One region of the Streptomyces sp. NPDC101776 genome, then DNA from elsewhere that is predicted to be linked to it. Evidence: riboswitches for the same ligand, from Rfam matches in the RefSeq annotation. Region 1 holds a riboswitch; the other holds the start of a gene.

Region 1 (7,164 bases):
AGGCCCACGGAGTGCAGACCGCCGGCGACCGGGACATGGCCGCCGACGGGGTTGCGGGACGGCATGCGGGACGGGGCGTCGGAAGGGAACGCGGGGGTGCTGGAGGGGGACTCGCTGCTCACCCGTCCAGGGTGTCACGCGCGCGTGCCGCCCCCGTCACCGGATCTCGATCGTGATCGTCGACCCCTTGGGGGCCTGCTCGCCCGCGTCCACGGACTGGTTCTTCACGGTGTCGCCGAACAGGCCGAGCAGACCGCGGTCCTCCTTGACCTTGAAGCCGGACTCCTCCAGGAGCCTCGTCGCCGCGTCGACAGTCGCGCCGACCACGCTCGGGACCTCGACCAGCTCCGGGCCCTTGGACACCGTGAGCGTCACCGTGTCGCCCTCGGCGGCCTGGCTGTCGCCGGCCGGGGTCTGCTCGGCGACCTGGCCCGCGTCGTACTCCGAGGTGACCTGGGTGGCGGACACCGTCACCTTGAGACCGGCCTCCTGGAGGTCCGCCTTCGCGTCGTCCAGGTCCTCACCGGTGACGTCGGGCACGTCGACCGCGCTGCCCTTGCTGACGGTCAGGGCTATCGCGGAGCCCGAGTGGCGCGTGGTGCCCGCCTCGGGGTCCGTGCTGATCACGGAGCCCTTGGGGACGTCGTCGCTGAACTCCTTGGTGACCATGCCGGCCGCCAGCCCGTCCGTCTTGAGCAGGGCCTGCGCCTTGCCCAGGGCGAGGCCCGTCACATCGGGGACCTTCACGGTCTCCGGGCCGTCCGAGATGGTCAGGGCCACGGAGTCGTTGTTCCGGATACGGGCGCCGGACACCGGGTCCGTGCTGATGACCGTGCCGCGCTTCACGGTGTCGCTGTAGGCGTGGTCGACCTTCTTGACGTCGAGACCGGCGTCGTCCAGCCGCTCCTTCGCCTGGGCCTCGGTCTTCGCCAGCAGCAGCGGGACCTCGGTGAACTGGCCGGAGTTGATGTACCAGACGCCCGTCCCGACCCCGATGATCAGCAGCAGTGCGGCGACGACCGCCAGCAGCCCGCGCCGGGGCCGCCGCGCCTCGCGTCGCCGGGGCGGCGCCAGTGGCGGCCCGCTCTCGAACCGGCTGGTCCGGTTGAACGGGTCACCGGGCCCGTCGTCCTCGTTGACGGGCAGCGGACGCGGCACGGTGAGCGAGCGCGGGATCACACTCGTACGGTTCTCCGCGTTGGGATGCTCCGAGGTCAGCGCCTGCGGCGGCACGGCGTCCAACTGCTCGTCGCTCAGTCGGGCCCGTGCCTCGCGGACCGTCCCGAACAGCGCGACCGCGTCGTAGGGCCGCAGATCGGGGGTGCGCGCGGTGGCCGTGGCGACCAGCTCGTCCAGCTCGTACGCCAGCCCCGGCACGAGCGCCGAGGGCGGCGGGACGTCCTCGTGGATGTGCTTGTAGAGCACGATCGCGGCGGAGTCCCCGTCGTGCGGCTTCTGGCCGGTGAGCATCTCGTAGAGGACGACACCGCACGCGTACACGTCGACCCGGGGGTCGGCGGTGCTGCCCTCGATCTGCTCCGGCGCGAGATACGACACCGTGCCGAGCACGGCCCCCGTGGTGCTGGTATGCGTGTCCACGGACCTGACAAGACCGAAGTCGGCGACCTTGACCCGGCCGTCGTCCCCTATGAGCACGTTCTCCGGCTTCATGTCCCGGTGCACGAACCCGGCCCGGTGCGCGGCGCCCAGCGCGGCCAGCACCGGCTCCAGGATGTCCAGCGCGGCCCGCGGCTGCAGCGCCCCGCGCTCGCGCAGCACGTCCCGCAGGGTGCAGCCGGCGACGTACTCCATCGCCAGATAGACGTACGACCGGTCGGCGCCCTGGTCGAAGACCTGCACCACGTTCGGATGCGCGAGGCGCGCCACGGACTTGGCCTCGCGGATGAACCGGTCCACGAAGTGCGCGTCGGCCGCCAGCGTCGGGTGCATCACCTTGAGCGCGAGAACCCGGTCCAGGCGGGTGTCCACGGCCCGGTAGACCGTGGCCATCCCGCCGACGGCGATCCGCGCGTCGACGCGATAGCGGCCGTCGAGCACTTGCCCGACGAGAGGGTCATGAAGGGTCGTATCCACGCAGGTGAGTGTACGAGCCGAGGCTGACAGCACGGTCTTTTCGGCCAGAATCGGGCCGGTACTGAAGCCGACCTGTGACGGATCGCACGCTGGGGAGAGGGCGTTCAGAAGGCCGGGCGTTCCGGGTCCAGCCGTGCCAGTCCCGCTGTCGGGGAGGACGCCTCGGCGAAATACCGACGGGGGATACGCCCCGCCCGGAACGCCAACCGGCCCGCCTCCACAGCCGCCCGCATGCCGGAGGCCATCAGCACCGGCTCCCGCGCCCGCGTCACCGCCGACGCGAGCATCACCCCCGCACACCCCAACTCCATCGCGAACGCCGCGTCGGACGCCGTACCGGCCCCCGCGTCCAGAATCACCGGCACGCGCGCGTGCTCCACGATCAACTGGAAGTTGTGCGGATTGCGGATCCCGAGCCCGGACCCGATCGGCGACCCCAGCGGCATGATCGCCGCACACCCGACGTCCTCCAGCTTCCGCGCCAGCACCGGATCGTCGTTCGTGTACGGCAGCACCGTGAACCCGTCGTCGACCAGCGTCTCGGCGGCGTCGAGCAGCTCGATGGGATCGGGGAGCAACGTGCGCTCGTCGGCGATCACCTCAAGTTTGACCAGTGCCGTCCCGAGCGCCTCCCGCGCGAGCCGGGCCGTCAGCACGGCCTCGCCCGCCGTGAAGCAGCCCGCGGTGTTCGGCAGCACGCGGATACCGAGCCGTTCCAGCACGGACAGCACCGAACCGTGCACGGAGGCGTCGACGCGCCGCATCGCGACCGTCGTCAGCTCCGTACCGGAGGCCACCAGCGCGCGCTCCAGGACGTCGAGGCTGGGCGCACCCCCGGTGCCCATGATCAGTCGGGACGTGAAGGGCGTGCCACCGAGGACGAACGGATCGTCGGCCATGGGTCAGCCTCCTTGGACGGCGGTGAGGACCTCGACGCGGTCTCCCTCGGAGAGGGCGGTCGAGGGCCACTCCGCGCGCGGGACGACGGTTTCGTTGAGGGCGGCGGCCACGCCTGAGGGCGACGGGGTCAGGGTCCGCACGAGGGCGTCGAGCGCCGTGCCGGGATCGATCATCCGGGACTCCCCGTTGACGGAGACGTTCATGCGGACAACTCCGTGAGAGCGAATCGCTTCGGTGTGAACGGGCGTGCCTCGTCCGGGAGTTCACCGGTGGCCAGCGCTTGCGCGAGGGCGTCACCGGTGACCGGTGTGAGCAGCACGCCGTTGCGGTAGTGCCCGGTCGCCAGCAGCAGCCCCGGCAGGGCGGTCGGGCCGAGCAGCGGCGCGTTGTCGGGGGACCCGGGGCGCAGTCCGGCCCGGGTCTCGGTGAGCGGCAGTTCGGTGATCCCGGGCACCAACTCGTGGGCGTCGCGCAGCAGTTCGTAGACGCCGCCCGCGGTCACCGTGGTGTCCCAGCCCAGCTCCTCGCTGGTGGCGCCGACGACCAGCTCGCCGTTCTCGCGCGGCACGAGATAGACGTGGCTGCCGCGCACCACGGCCCGCACGGTCCGGCTCAGGAAGGGCGCGTGGCGCTCCGGCACGGTCAGCCGCAGCACCTGCCCCTTGACGGGCCGTACGGGCGGCAGGGCGTCGTCAGGGACCCCTGCCAGCCGCCCGCTGAGGCTGCCGCCCGCGAGCACCACCTGGTCCGCGCCCAGCGTCTCGCCCTCGCGCGTGACGACCCCGGCGGCCCGCTCCCGTACGACGGTCAGCCGCTCGGCCCACGTCCGGTGGAGGACGACCCCGGCGCGCTCGCAGGCGGCCACCAGCGCGCGTGCCAGCCGCCGAGGGTCGACCTGGTGGTCCCCGTCGACCCGGAGCCCGCCACGCACCCCCGGCGCGAGCATCGGCTCCAGGCGCCGGCACTCGCGTCCGGACAGCCACTCGGAGTCCAGCCCCGACTGGTGCTGGAGGGCGTGCAGTTCACGGAGGTGGGCGCGGTCGTCGGCGTCCAGGGCGACGGCGAGGGTGCCGCAGCGGCGGTAGCCGAGGTCCAGGCCGGTGAGGTCGGTCAGCTCGGCCGCGAAGTCCGGGTAGCGGCGCGCCGAGGCGAGGTTGAGGGCGAGCAGGGTCTGCTCGCCGTAGTGCAGTTCGGTGACGGCGGCCAGCATGCCGGCGGCCACCTGGGCGGCCCCGCCACCCGGCTCGGGGTCCACCAGAGCCGTCGCGAACCCGCGCTGGGCCGCGCGCCAGGCCGTGACCAGGCCGATGATCCCGCCCCCGACGACGAGGACGTCTGACGTACGTGTAGGCATGGGCGTCCAGCCCCTCCCTTCGCCGGCATGACCCGGATCAGGTTCCTACGGTCGGAGGCCGCCAGCCTCCCTCTCAGCCCGGTGCGTCCGGACTCCCGCGAGTGCTTGTACGTTGGCCACCCTAGCCCGTACCCCATGTCCCAGTAAGGGAGCCTCCGTCCATGGCCCGCTCGCTCGACGGTCTCGTCCTCGCCCCGGTCGAGGATCAGGCGCCGGGGCAGGTCGGCACCCGCACCCGGTTCGCGTACCACGAGCGGGACGGCGAGATCTGGGCCGAGTACACGGGCGGCGACGTCGTCCGCGGACATCTCGTCGGCACGCGCGCGGGGGACCGACTCGACTTCCGGTACGTGCAGTTGAAGACCGACGGGACGACGTCCGGCGGGCACTGCGTGTCCGACGTGGTCGAGCTGCCCGACGGCCGCGTGCGCCTGGAGGAGACCTGGGAGTGGGAGTCCCAGGCGGGCAGCGGGACGAGTGTTGTGGAACAGGTCACTGACCGCGCCCCCTGACTGACGATTTGTCAGGTGTCTATGGTGATCGGATGAGCGAGCAGACACGGGGACAGGGCGCGGGGACGGGACGGCGCGTGGTCGTCGTGGGCGCGGGCATGGCCGGGGTGCAGACCGCGGTCGCCCTGCGCGAACAGGGCTTCACCGGCACCGTCACGCTGATCGGCGCGGAACCCCATCAGCCCTACGACCGGCCCCCGCTGTCCAAGGCCGTCCTGCTCGGCAAGGCCGAGGGCTCCGCCTTCGACGTCGACTTCGAGGCGCTCGGCATCGAGGTCCAACTCGGGCGCGAGGTGGTGGGCGTGCGCCCCGCCGACCACGAACTGGACACCGCCGAGGGCCCGGTGCCCTACGACGTCCTCGTGCTCGCGACCGGCGCCGAACCGATCCGGCTGCCGGGCGCCGACGGCATCCCCGGGGTGCATCTGCTGCGCACCCTGGACGACGCCGAGCGGCTGCGGCCGGTGCTCACCAGGCAGCACGACATCGTGGTCGTCGGCGCGGGCTGGATCGGCGCCGAGTTCACCTCGGCCGCGCGCGAGGCGGGCTGCGCGGTGACCGTCGTGGAAGCCGCGGACCGGCCGCTCGCGGGTGCGCTGCCCGCAGAGGTGGCCGCCCCGATGGCCGCCTGGTACGCCGCAGCCGGAGCCACGCTGCGCACCCACGCACGCGTGGCGCACGTCGAACCCGGCGAGGTGGTCCTCGACGACGGCACCCGGCTGCCCGCGGGCGCCGTCGTGGTCGGCATCGGCGCCCGCCCCGCCACCGCCTGGCTGGCGGGCTCCGGCATCGAACTGGGCGCGCACCGCGAGGTCCTCGCCGACGACGGGCTGCGCACCTCGGTGCCGGACGTGTACGCGGTCGGCGACTGCGCCTCCTTCCCTTCGGGAAGGTACGGCGAGCGCCTTCTGGTCCACCACTGGGACAACGCCCTCCAGGGCCCGCGCACGGTCGCCGCGAACATCGTGGGGGAGACCCCGGCGGTCTACGACCCGGTGCCGTACTTCTGGTCGGAGCAGTTCGGCCGTTTCGTCCAGTACGCCGGCCATCACGGGTCCGCCGACACCACCCTGTGGCGCGGTGACCCGGCCACCCCGGCGTGGAGCGTCTGCTGGCTGCGCGAGGACCGTCTGGTGGCCCTCCTGGCGGTCGGCCGCCCCCGTGACCTGGCCCAGGGCCGCCGCCTGATCGAGTCGGCGACCCGGATGAATCCCGTATTGCTTGCGGACCCTTCTCTGCCGATGAAGGCGGCTATCGCCTAGTTCGTACCCCCGGGTCGGACCGGCCCGACTTCCGACTGTCAGTCCGGGATGGCACGCTGTTTACGTGACCGAGATTGACGCAAAGATCGATGCTCTCGTCCCCGCCTGGCTCACGCTGCCCGACATCGCAGAAGTGCTCGATATCGAGGTGACACGCGTGCGGCAGCTGGTCAAGGAGGGCCAAGTCATCGCCGTACGCCGTGGTGAGAACCGCGCACTGCACGTCCCCGCCGCCTTCATCGACGGGGCCGAGCAGAAGGTCGTCAAGGGCCTCACGGGGACCCTGACGCTCCTGCGGGACGACGGCTTCTCCGACGAAGAGATGCTCGAATGGCTCTTCACCCCCGACCCCAGCCTGCCCGGCACCCCCGCGCAGGCCCTGAGCGAGAATCGCGGCACGGAGGTGAAGCGCCGCGCCCAGGCGCTCGCCGTCTGACCCGCACGACCGACCGGTGTTCGGGCCGCGGCGACGTTCGTCCGCGGCCCGAACACGGCATCACGACGCCATGACAACGGGGGACACACGCATGCCCGACACCACCACCACCACCACCGCGGCCGCCGCCGCGCGCGCCGAACTCGCCGACGCCCGGGTCTACCTCTGCACGGATGCCCGCAGACGCCAGGGCGACCTCGCGGAGTTCCTGGACGCGGTCCTGGCCGGCGGGGTCGACATCGTGCAGCTGCGCGACAAGGGCATGGAGGCCGCCGAGGAACTGGAGCACCTCCGGGTGTTCGCCGACGCCTGCGCCCGGCACGGCAGGCTCCTCGCGGTCAACGACCGCGCGGACGTGGCCCACGCCGCCGACGCCGACGTACTGCACCTGGGCCAGGGCGACCTCCCGGTCCCCGCCGCCCGCGCGATCCTCGGCGACGACATCCTCATCGGCCGCTCCACGCACGCCGAGCACGAGGCCGCCGCGGCCGCCGTCCAGGAGGGCGTGGACTATTTCTGCACGGGCCCGTGCTGGCCCACCCCCACCAAGCCCGGCCGGCACGCCCCCGGCCTCGACCTGGTCCGGTACACGGCCGCCCTGGGCAC
Region 2 (7,164 bases), on a different contig from region 1:
CTCCCCCAGCGACACCGCGAACGCGAACCCGGCGGCGATCAGCAACGCCCGCCGCACGAGCGGCAGATCGACCTCCCGCCACACCCGCCACGGCGATGCCCCGAGCACGGCCGCCGCCTCCCGCAGCCGCCCGTCCACCGCCCGCAGCACGGGCAGCATGGTCCGTACGACGAAGGGAACGCCCACCAGCGCCTGCGCGAGCGGTACCAGGATCCATGAACTCCGCAGATCCAGCGGGGGTTTGTCGAGTGAGATCAGGAACCCGAAGCCGACCGTCACCGCCGACACCCCGAGCGGCAGCATCAGCAGCGCGTCGAAGCCCCGCACCAGCCGCCCGGCATCGCGCCGGGTCAGGGCCGCGGCGGCGAGTCCGCCGATCACCACGGCGATGGCGGTGGCGCCGACGGCGTACTCCAGCGAGTTGCCGATCGCGGCGATCGGCGGGACCAGGAAGGTGCCGCCGTCGTCGTGGGTGAGCGCCCGGTAATAGCCGAAATCCGGTGTGTCGAGCGACCGTTGGACCAGCACGGCGAGCGGCAGCACGAGCAGCAGCAGGACGGAGACCAGCACTCCGGCGAGCAGGGACCACTGGCCGGCCCCGCGCGGGCGCCTCGCGGTCACCGCCGGGTCCACCAGCCGTAGGGCCGTCTCCCGCCGTCGTACCGTCCAGGCGTGGACGGCGAGGATCGCGCCGACCGCGACGAACTGGACGATCGTGAGCACGGCCGCCGTGGAGAGGTCGAAGATCTCCGAGGTCTGGCGGTAGATCTCCACTTCGAGGGTCGAGAAGGTCGGACCGCCGAGGATCTGCACCACACCGAAGGAGGTGAAGGTGAACAGGAACACCATCAGCGCGGCGGCGGCCACGGCGGGCGCGAGCGCGGGCAGCGTCACCTTCCGCCAGGCCCGCAGCCGGGAGGCGCCGAGCATCCGGGCGGCCTCCTCCTGACGCGGGTCGAGTTGGGCCCAGAGGCCGCCCACCGTCCGTACGACGACCGCGTAGTTGAAGAAGACGTGCGCGAGCAGGATGGCCCACACGGTGGTGTCCAGCCGTACGCCCCACAGGTCGTCGAGGAGTCCGCCCCGGCCGACGAGCGCGAGGAAGGCCGTGCCGACGACGACCGTGGGCAGCACGAAGGGGACCGTCACGACGGCCCGCAGCACCTGCCGTCCCGGGAAGTCGAAGCGCGCGAAGACATACGCGCCGGGGAGCGCGATCAGCAGCGTGAGCGCGGTCGAGGCGAGCGCCTGCCAGGTGGTGAACCACAGGACGTGCCGGATGTCGGACTGGGCCAGCACGTCCCCGATACGGCCCAACTGCCAGGCGCCGTCGGCCTTGAGACCCCGTCCGACGATGGCCGCGACGGGGTAGGCGAAGAACACCGCGAAGAACGCGACGGGCAGGGCCATGAGGCCGAGCCGTGTCGCACCACCCCTGTTTTTAAGGGACTTGCGCGGTGCCTCTTCCGCTACTTCAGTACGAGCGAGGTCCACGACTTGACCCACTGGTCCCGGTTGGCGGCGATCTTCGCGGGGGCCATGGTCTCGGGATCCGGGGCCTGGCGACCGTACTCGACGAACTCCTGCGGCACCTGGGCGCCTTGGATCACCGGGTACACGAACATGTTGAGCGGCATGTCCTGCTGGAACTCCTTGGTCAGCAGGAAGTCGATGAAGGCCTTGCCGCCCTTGGTGTTCTTGGCGTTGCTGAGCAGTCCCGCGTACTCGGTCTGCCGAAAGCAGGTGCCGTACGACACCCCGGTGGGCGCGGTGGTCGGCTTCGGGTCGGCGTAGATGACCTCGGCGGGCGGCGAGGAGGCGTAGGAGACGACGAGGGGCCGGTCACCGCCCGCCTTCCTGCCGCCGGCCGAACCGGAGAACTCCTGGTCGTAGGCCTGCTCCCAGCCGTCGACGACCTTCACGCCGTTCGCCTGGAGCTTCTTCCAGTACGCCTGCCAGCCGTCGTCCCCGAACTGCGCCGCGCTGCCCAGCAGGAAGCCGAGGCCGGGTGAGGAGGTGGCCGCGTTCTCGGTGACGAGGAGGTTCTTGTACGCGGGCTCGACCAGGTCAGCGAAGGAGGCCGGCGGGGTCAGCTTGTGCTTGCTGAAGTAGGCCTTGTCGTAGTTGACGCAGATGTCGCCGGTGTCGATGGGCGTGACCCGGTGCTTGGCCTCGTCGACGCGGTACGCGGGCTTGACGGTGGCGGAGCCCTTCGCGTCGTAGGACTGGAAGAGGCCGTTGTCGAGCGCGCGGGAGAGCAGGGTGTTGTCGACGCCGAAGAAGACGTCGCCCTGGGGGTTGTCCTTGGTCAGGATCGCCTTGTTGACGGCCTGGCCGGCGTCGCCGTCCTTGAGGACCTTGACCGTGTAGCCGGACCGCTTCTCGAAGTCCTTGAGGACGCTCTTCGAGACGGCCCACGAGTCGTGGCTGACGAGGGTGACGGTCTTGGAGTCTCCGCTGCTCCCGTCCGACCCTGACCCGCACGCGGAGAGCGCGACCAGGCCGAGGCCGACGAGGACAGCACAGTACTTCTTGGTGTTCACGGTGATGACCGAACTTCCTACCCAGAATGACCTGGGCGAGGTTCAGAGGGTCTGCGGCCCGATTGCCGCACTCTCAGCGCTGCGCGCTCCCCTGTCGGATATGAAGGTGTACGTACAGGTGGTACGGGTGAAGATTACCGCTCGGTGGCCGCGAGCTGGCCGCACGCTCCGTCGATCTCCTGGCCACGGGTGTCCCGGACGGTGACCGGCACCCCGTGAGCCGCGATGGCCTCGACGAACGCCTTCTCGTCCTCGGGACGGGAGGCGGTCCACTTCGAGCCCGGCGTCGGGTTCAGCGGGATCAGGTTGACGTGCACGGGCTTGCCCTTGAGGAGGCGGCCGAGGCGGTCGCCGCGCCACGCCTGGTCGTTGATGTCGCGGATCAGCGCGTACTCGATGGACAGCCGGCGTCCCGACTTCGCGGCATACTCCCAGCCGGCGTCGAGGACCTCGCGGACCTTCCACCGGGTGTTGACGGGGACCAGGGTGTCGCGCAGGTCGTCGTCAGGCGCGTGCAGCGAGATCGCGAGGCGGCACTTGAAGCCCTCGTCGGAGAAGCGGTGGATCGCCGGAACCAGTCCGACCGTCGAGACGGTGATCCCGCGCTGGGAAAGCGCGAGGCCGTCCGGCTCGGGGTCGGTGAGGGCGCGGATGGACTGGACGACCCTCTTGTAGTTGGCGAGGGGCTCGCCCATGCCCATGAAGACGATGTTGGAGAGACGGGCAGGTCCGCCCGGGATCTCGCCGTCCCGCAGCGCCCGCATGCCGTCCACGATCTGGTGCACGATCTCGCCGGTGGACAGATTGCGGTCCAGGCCGGCCTGACCGGTCGCGCAGAACGGGCAGTTCATCCCGCAGCCCGCCTGCGAGCTGATGCACATGGTGACCCGGTCCGGGTACCGCATCAGCACGGACTCCACGAGCGTCCCGTCGAACAGCCGCCACAGCGTCTTGCGGGTGGTCTCCTGGTCGGTCGACAGATGCCGTACGACGGTCATCAGCTCAGGAAGCAGCGCCTCCTGGAGCTTGGCGCGGGAACCGGCGGGGATGTCGGTCCACTCCGCCGGGTCGTGCGCGAGGCGCGCGAAGTAGTGCTGCGAGAGCTGCTTGGCGCGAAACGGCTTCTCCCCGATCGCGGCGACGACTTCCTTGCGCTCCGCGGGCGTGAGATCGGCAAGGTGCCGCGGCGGCTTCTGGGCTCCGCGGGGGGCGACGAATGTGAGTTCTCCGGGCTTAGGCATGGCCCTACCAGTGTCGCAGACATACGAAGAGGGACTCGCCGCCCTGTGGACAACGAGCCCCTCACGTACAGAACCGCAGGTCAGGCCGTATTTCAGCCGGATCCCACGAACAGCACCAGCAACAGCCACACCACGGGCGCCGTCGGCAGCAAGGAGTCAAGCCGGTCCATGATGCCGCCGTGGCCCGGCAGCAGCGTGCCCATGTCCTTGATGCCGAGGTCCCGCTTGATCATGGACTCGCCGAGGTCGCCCAGGGTGGCGCTGGCCGCGACCGCGAGGCCCAGGACGAGACCCTGCCACCAGCTGCCGTCGTCGATCAGGAACTGCATGCAGAGCGCGCCCGCCACCATCGCGAAGGACACCGCTCCGAACAGGCCCTCGCGGGTCTTTCCGGGGCTGATGCGCGGGGCGAGCTTGTGCGTGCCGAAGCGCCAGCCGATGGCGTACGCCCCGGTGTCGCTGACCACGGTCAGCAGCAGGAACGTCAGGACCCGCCAGGCGCCGTCGTGGGCGGTGAGCATCAGGGCGACGAACGTGGCCAGGAACGGCACGTAGAACGCCGCGAAGACGCCCGCCGTGACGTCCTTGAGGTAGCCCTCCGGCGGTTCCGTCATCCGCCATACGAGGACGGCGAGCGCCGTGAGCGCCATGGCGACCCAGGCGCCCTCGGCACCCCGGACGTATCCGGCGACGACCATCGCCGCACCGCCGACCGCCAGGGGCACGAGGGGCGCCTTGATGCCCTTGCGCTCCTGGAGCCGCGAGGTGAGCTCCCACAGACCGACCACGACGGCGACCGCTATCACTCCGACGAACGCGGCCTTCACCACGAAGAGGGACGCCACGATCACCACGGCGAGCCCGACCCCGACCCCTATGGCCGCACCCAGGTCCCGGCCCGCGCTCTTCTTCTGCGGGGCGGGTGCCGGTGGCGGGACGTCGGGCATGGGCTCCGGATTCTGCGGCACCGCCCCGTAGGGCTGCGCCTGCGGCGTGTCAGAGGGCTGCGTCCGCGGGTCGTACGACGGCGACTGCCGTACGTCGTACGGCGGCTGCTGCGTCTCGTCGCGGAACAAGGGGCCGCTCAGCCGAGCGGCCCCCCGGTCGTCATCCTGGTGTCCGCCGTATGCGGGCTCGTCGGGCACGATGGGCATGGGGCGAGTCTGCTGCGCCTCAGGCGCATCGTACGTGGGACCCGCCGGGGCAGCCCCCTGGACAGGCCCCTGGTCGGACGGCCCCCAGTACCCGGCTTGTGGCGGTGCTCCCCAGGAAGAGTCGTTCATCAGACCTCGAGCAGCTCCGCTTCCTTGTGCTTCAGGAGTTCGTCCACCTGGGCGACGTACTTCGCCGTGGTGTCGTCGAGCTCCTTCTCCGCACGACGGACCTCGTCCTCGCCGGACTCCTTGTCCTTGACCAGCTTGTCCAGGGCGTCCTTGGCCTTGCGGCGGACGGCGCGGATGGACACCTTGGAGTCCTCGGCCTTGGTCCGGGCGACCTTGATGTAGTCCTTGCGGCGCTCCTCGGTCAGCTCGGGGAACGTCACTCGGATGATGTTGCCGTCGTTGCTGGGATTGACGCCCAGGTCCGAGTCGCGGATCGCCTGCTCGATGTTCCGCATCGCGGTCTTGTCGAACGGGGTCACCACGGCCATGCGCGGCTCCGGCACGGAGAACGAAGCCAGCTGGTTGATCGGCGTCAGCGCTCCGTAGTAGTCCGCCACGATCTTGTTGAACATCGCCGGGTGCGCACGGCCGGTGCGGATCGCGGCGAAGTCCTCCTTGGCGACCACGACGGCCTTCTCCATCTTCTCCTCGGCCTCGAGGAGGGTCTCTTCGATCACCACTTGCTCCTGCGTGTCTTGAGTAGGCCCGGCTGCTGTGCTGTGTCGGCGTCGGCGGCCGGCTGCGTCGCGTCTTCTTCCTGCACGGTTCCCGACCGGCAGGACATTGTCCATCCCCCGGTCAGGGTCATCAGGCCTGGCTGCCTTGGTCACCCACAAGCGTGCCGATCTTCTCACCCTTGACGGCGCGGGCGATATTGCCCTCCGCCAGAAGCTCGAAGACCAGGATCGGAAGCTTGTTGTCGCGGCACAGGGTGATGGCGGTCATGTCCGCGACCTTGAGGTCCTGGGTGATGACCTCGCCGTAGCTGAGCGCGTCGAACTTGACGGCCCCGGAGTTCGTCTTCGGGTCGGAGTCGTAGACCCCGTCCACGCCGTTCTTGCCCATCAGCAGCGCCTCGGCGTTGATCTCCAGGGCGCGCTGGGCGGCGGTGGTGTCGGTGGAGAAGTAGGGCATGCCCATACCGGCGCCGAAGATGACCACGCGGCCCTTCTCCAGGTGCCGCACGGCGCGCAGCGGGATGTACGGCTCGGCGACCTGGCCCATGGTGATGGCGGTCTGGACGCGGCTGTCGATGCCCTCCTTCTCCAGGAAGTCCTGGAGCGCGAGGCAGTTCATCACCGTGCCGAGCATGCCCATGTAGTCGGAGCGGGCCCGGTCCATGCCGCGCTGCTGGAGTTCGGCGCCGCGGAAGAAGTTGCCGCCGCCGATGACGACGGCGACCTCCGCGCCGTCCCGTACGACGGCCGCGATCTCACGGGCGATCTTGTGCACCACATCGGGGTCGACGCCCAGGCCCCCGCCGCCGGAGAAGGCCTCTCCGGACAGCTTCAACATGAACCGGCCGCGTACTTTGCCGTCGTCGCTCTTCTGGGCCTTGGTGGTCATGACGTTCTCGCCTCTTTTACGTGGTCGCACATACGAAGAAGGCCACTGCCGGTGGGGTGTCGTTCGCATCCCATGCTCGGCAATGGCCTCCTCGTCAGATCTGCTGTCGTCCGCCACGCGCGCGTGCGCGACGGCGTACCGGCCCGACTGTTGACGACCCTAGCGGGATTCCGCGGGGCGCCGCGCGTCGATCGCGGTACGGACTCAGATGCCGACCTTGATGCGCGTGAAGCGCTTCAGGGTGACACCCGCCTCGTCCAGAACCTTCTGGACGGACTTCTTGGGGTCGAGCGCGTACGGCTGACCGAGCAGCGTCGCGTCCTTGAAGAAGCCGTTGACGCGACCCTCGACGATCTTGGCGATCGCGGCCTCGGGCTTGCCCTCGGCGCGGGTGGTCTCCTCGGCGATACGACGCTCGGAGTCGACGACCTCGGCCGGCACCTCGTCCTTGGCCAGGTACTTCGGCGCGAAGGCGGCGATGTGCTGGGCGACACCGCGGGCGACCTCGGCGTTCGGCTTGTCCAGCTCGACGAGGACACCGATCTGCGGCGGCAGGTCGGGCATCGTGCGGTGCATGTACGCGGAGACGTAACCGTCGGCGTACTGGGCGAAGCGGTCCAGGACGATCTTCTCGCCCAGGTTCGCGTTGGC

Evidence for each region. Region 1 has a riboswitch for thiamine pyrophosphate ahead of thiO (glycine oxidase ThiO). Riboswitches for the same ligand answer to the same signal wherever they lie in the genome.
Region 2: linked by a shared signal. The riboswitch ahead of ACIRRY_RS30365 (thiamine ABC transporter substrate binding subunit) and the one ahead of thiO (glycine oxidase ThiO) in region 1 are both predicted to bind thiamine pyrophosphate.

The regions. Positions count from the first base shown of each region.
Region 1 covers NZ_JBIWMV010000002.1:1,042,047-1,049,210, forward strand. Annotated here, with positions in the region: gene ACIRRY_RS10450 (deoxyribonuclease IV) at 1-65, opposite strand, end outside; gene pknB (Stk1 family PASTA domain-containing Ser/Thr kinase) at 157-2,094, opposite strand; gene ACIRRY_RS10460 (thiazole synthase) at 2,199-2,993, opposite strand; gene thiS (sulfur carrier protein ThiS) at 2,997-3,197, opposite strand; gene thiO (glycine oxidase ThiO) at 3,194-4,348, opposite strand; TPP riboswitch at 4,346-4,457, opposite strand; gene ACIRRY_RS10475 (hypothetical protein) at 4,510-4,860, shown strand; gene ACIRRY_RS10480 (NAD(P)/FAD-dependent oxidoreductase) at 4,893-6,122, shown strand; gene ACIRRY_RS10485 (Rv2175c family DNA-binding protein) at 6,187-6,558, shown strand; gene thiE (thiamine phosphate synthase) at 6,650-7,164, shown strand, end outside.
Region 2 covers NZ_JBIWMV010000011.1:149,137-156,300, forward strand. Annotated here, with positions in the region: gene ACIRRY_RS30360 (ABC transporter permease) at 1-1,410, opposite strand, end outside; gene ACIRRY_RS30365 (thiamine ABC transporter substrate binding subunit) at 1,470-2,543, opposite strand; TPP riboswitch at 2,540-2,646, opposite strand; gene rlmN (23S rRNA (adenine(2503)-C(2))-methyltransferase RlmN) at 2,678-3,784, opposite strand; gene ACIRRY_RS30375 (phosphatidate cytidylyltransferase) at 3,877-5,067, opposite strand; gene frr (ribosome recycling factor) at 5,067-5,624, opposite strand; gene pyrH (UMP kinase) at 5,755-6,513, opposite strand; gene tsf (translation elongation factor Ts) at 6,718-7,164, opposite strand, start outside.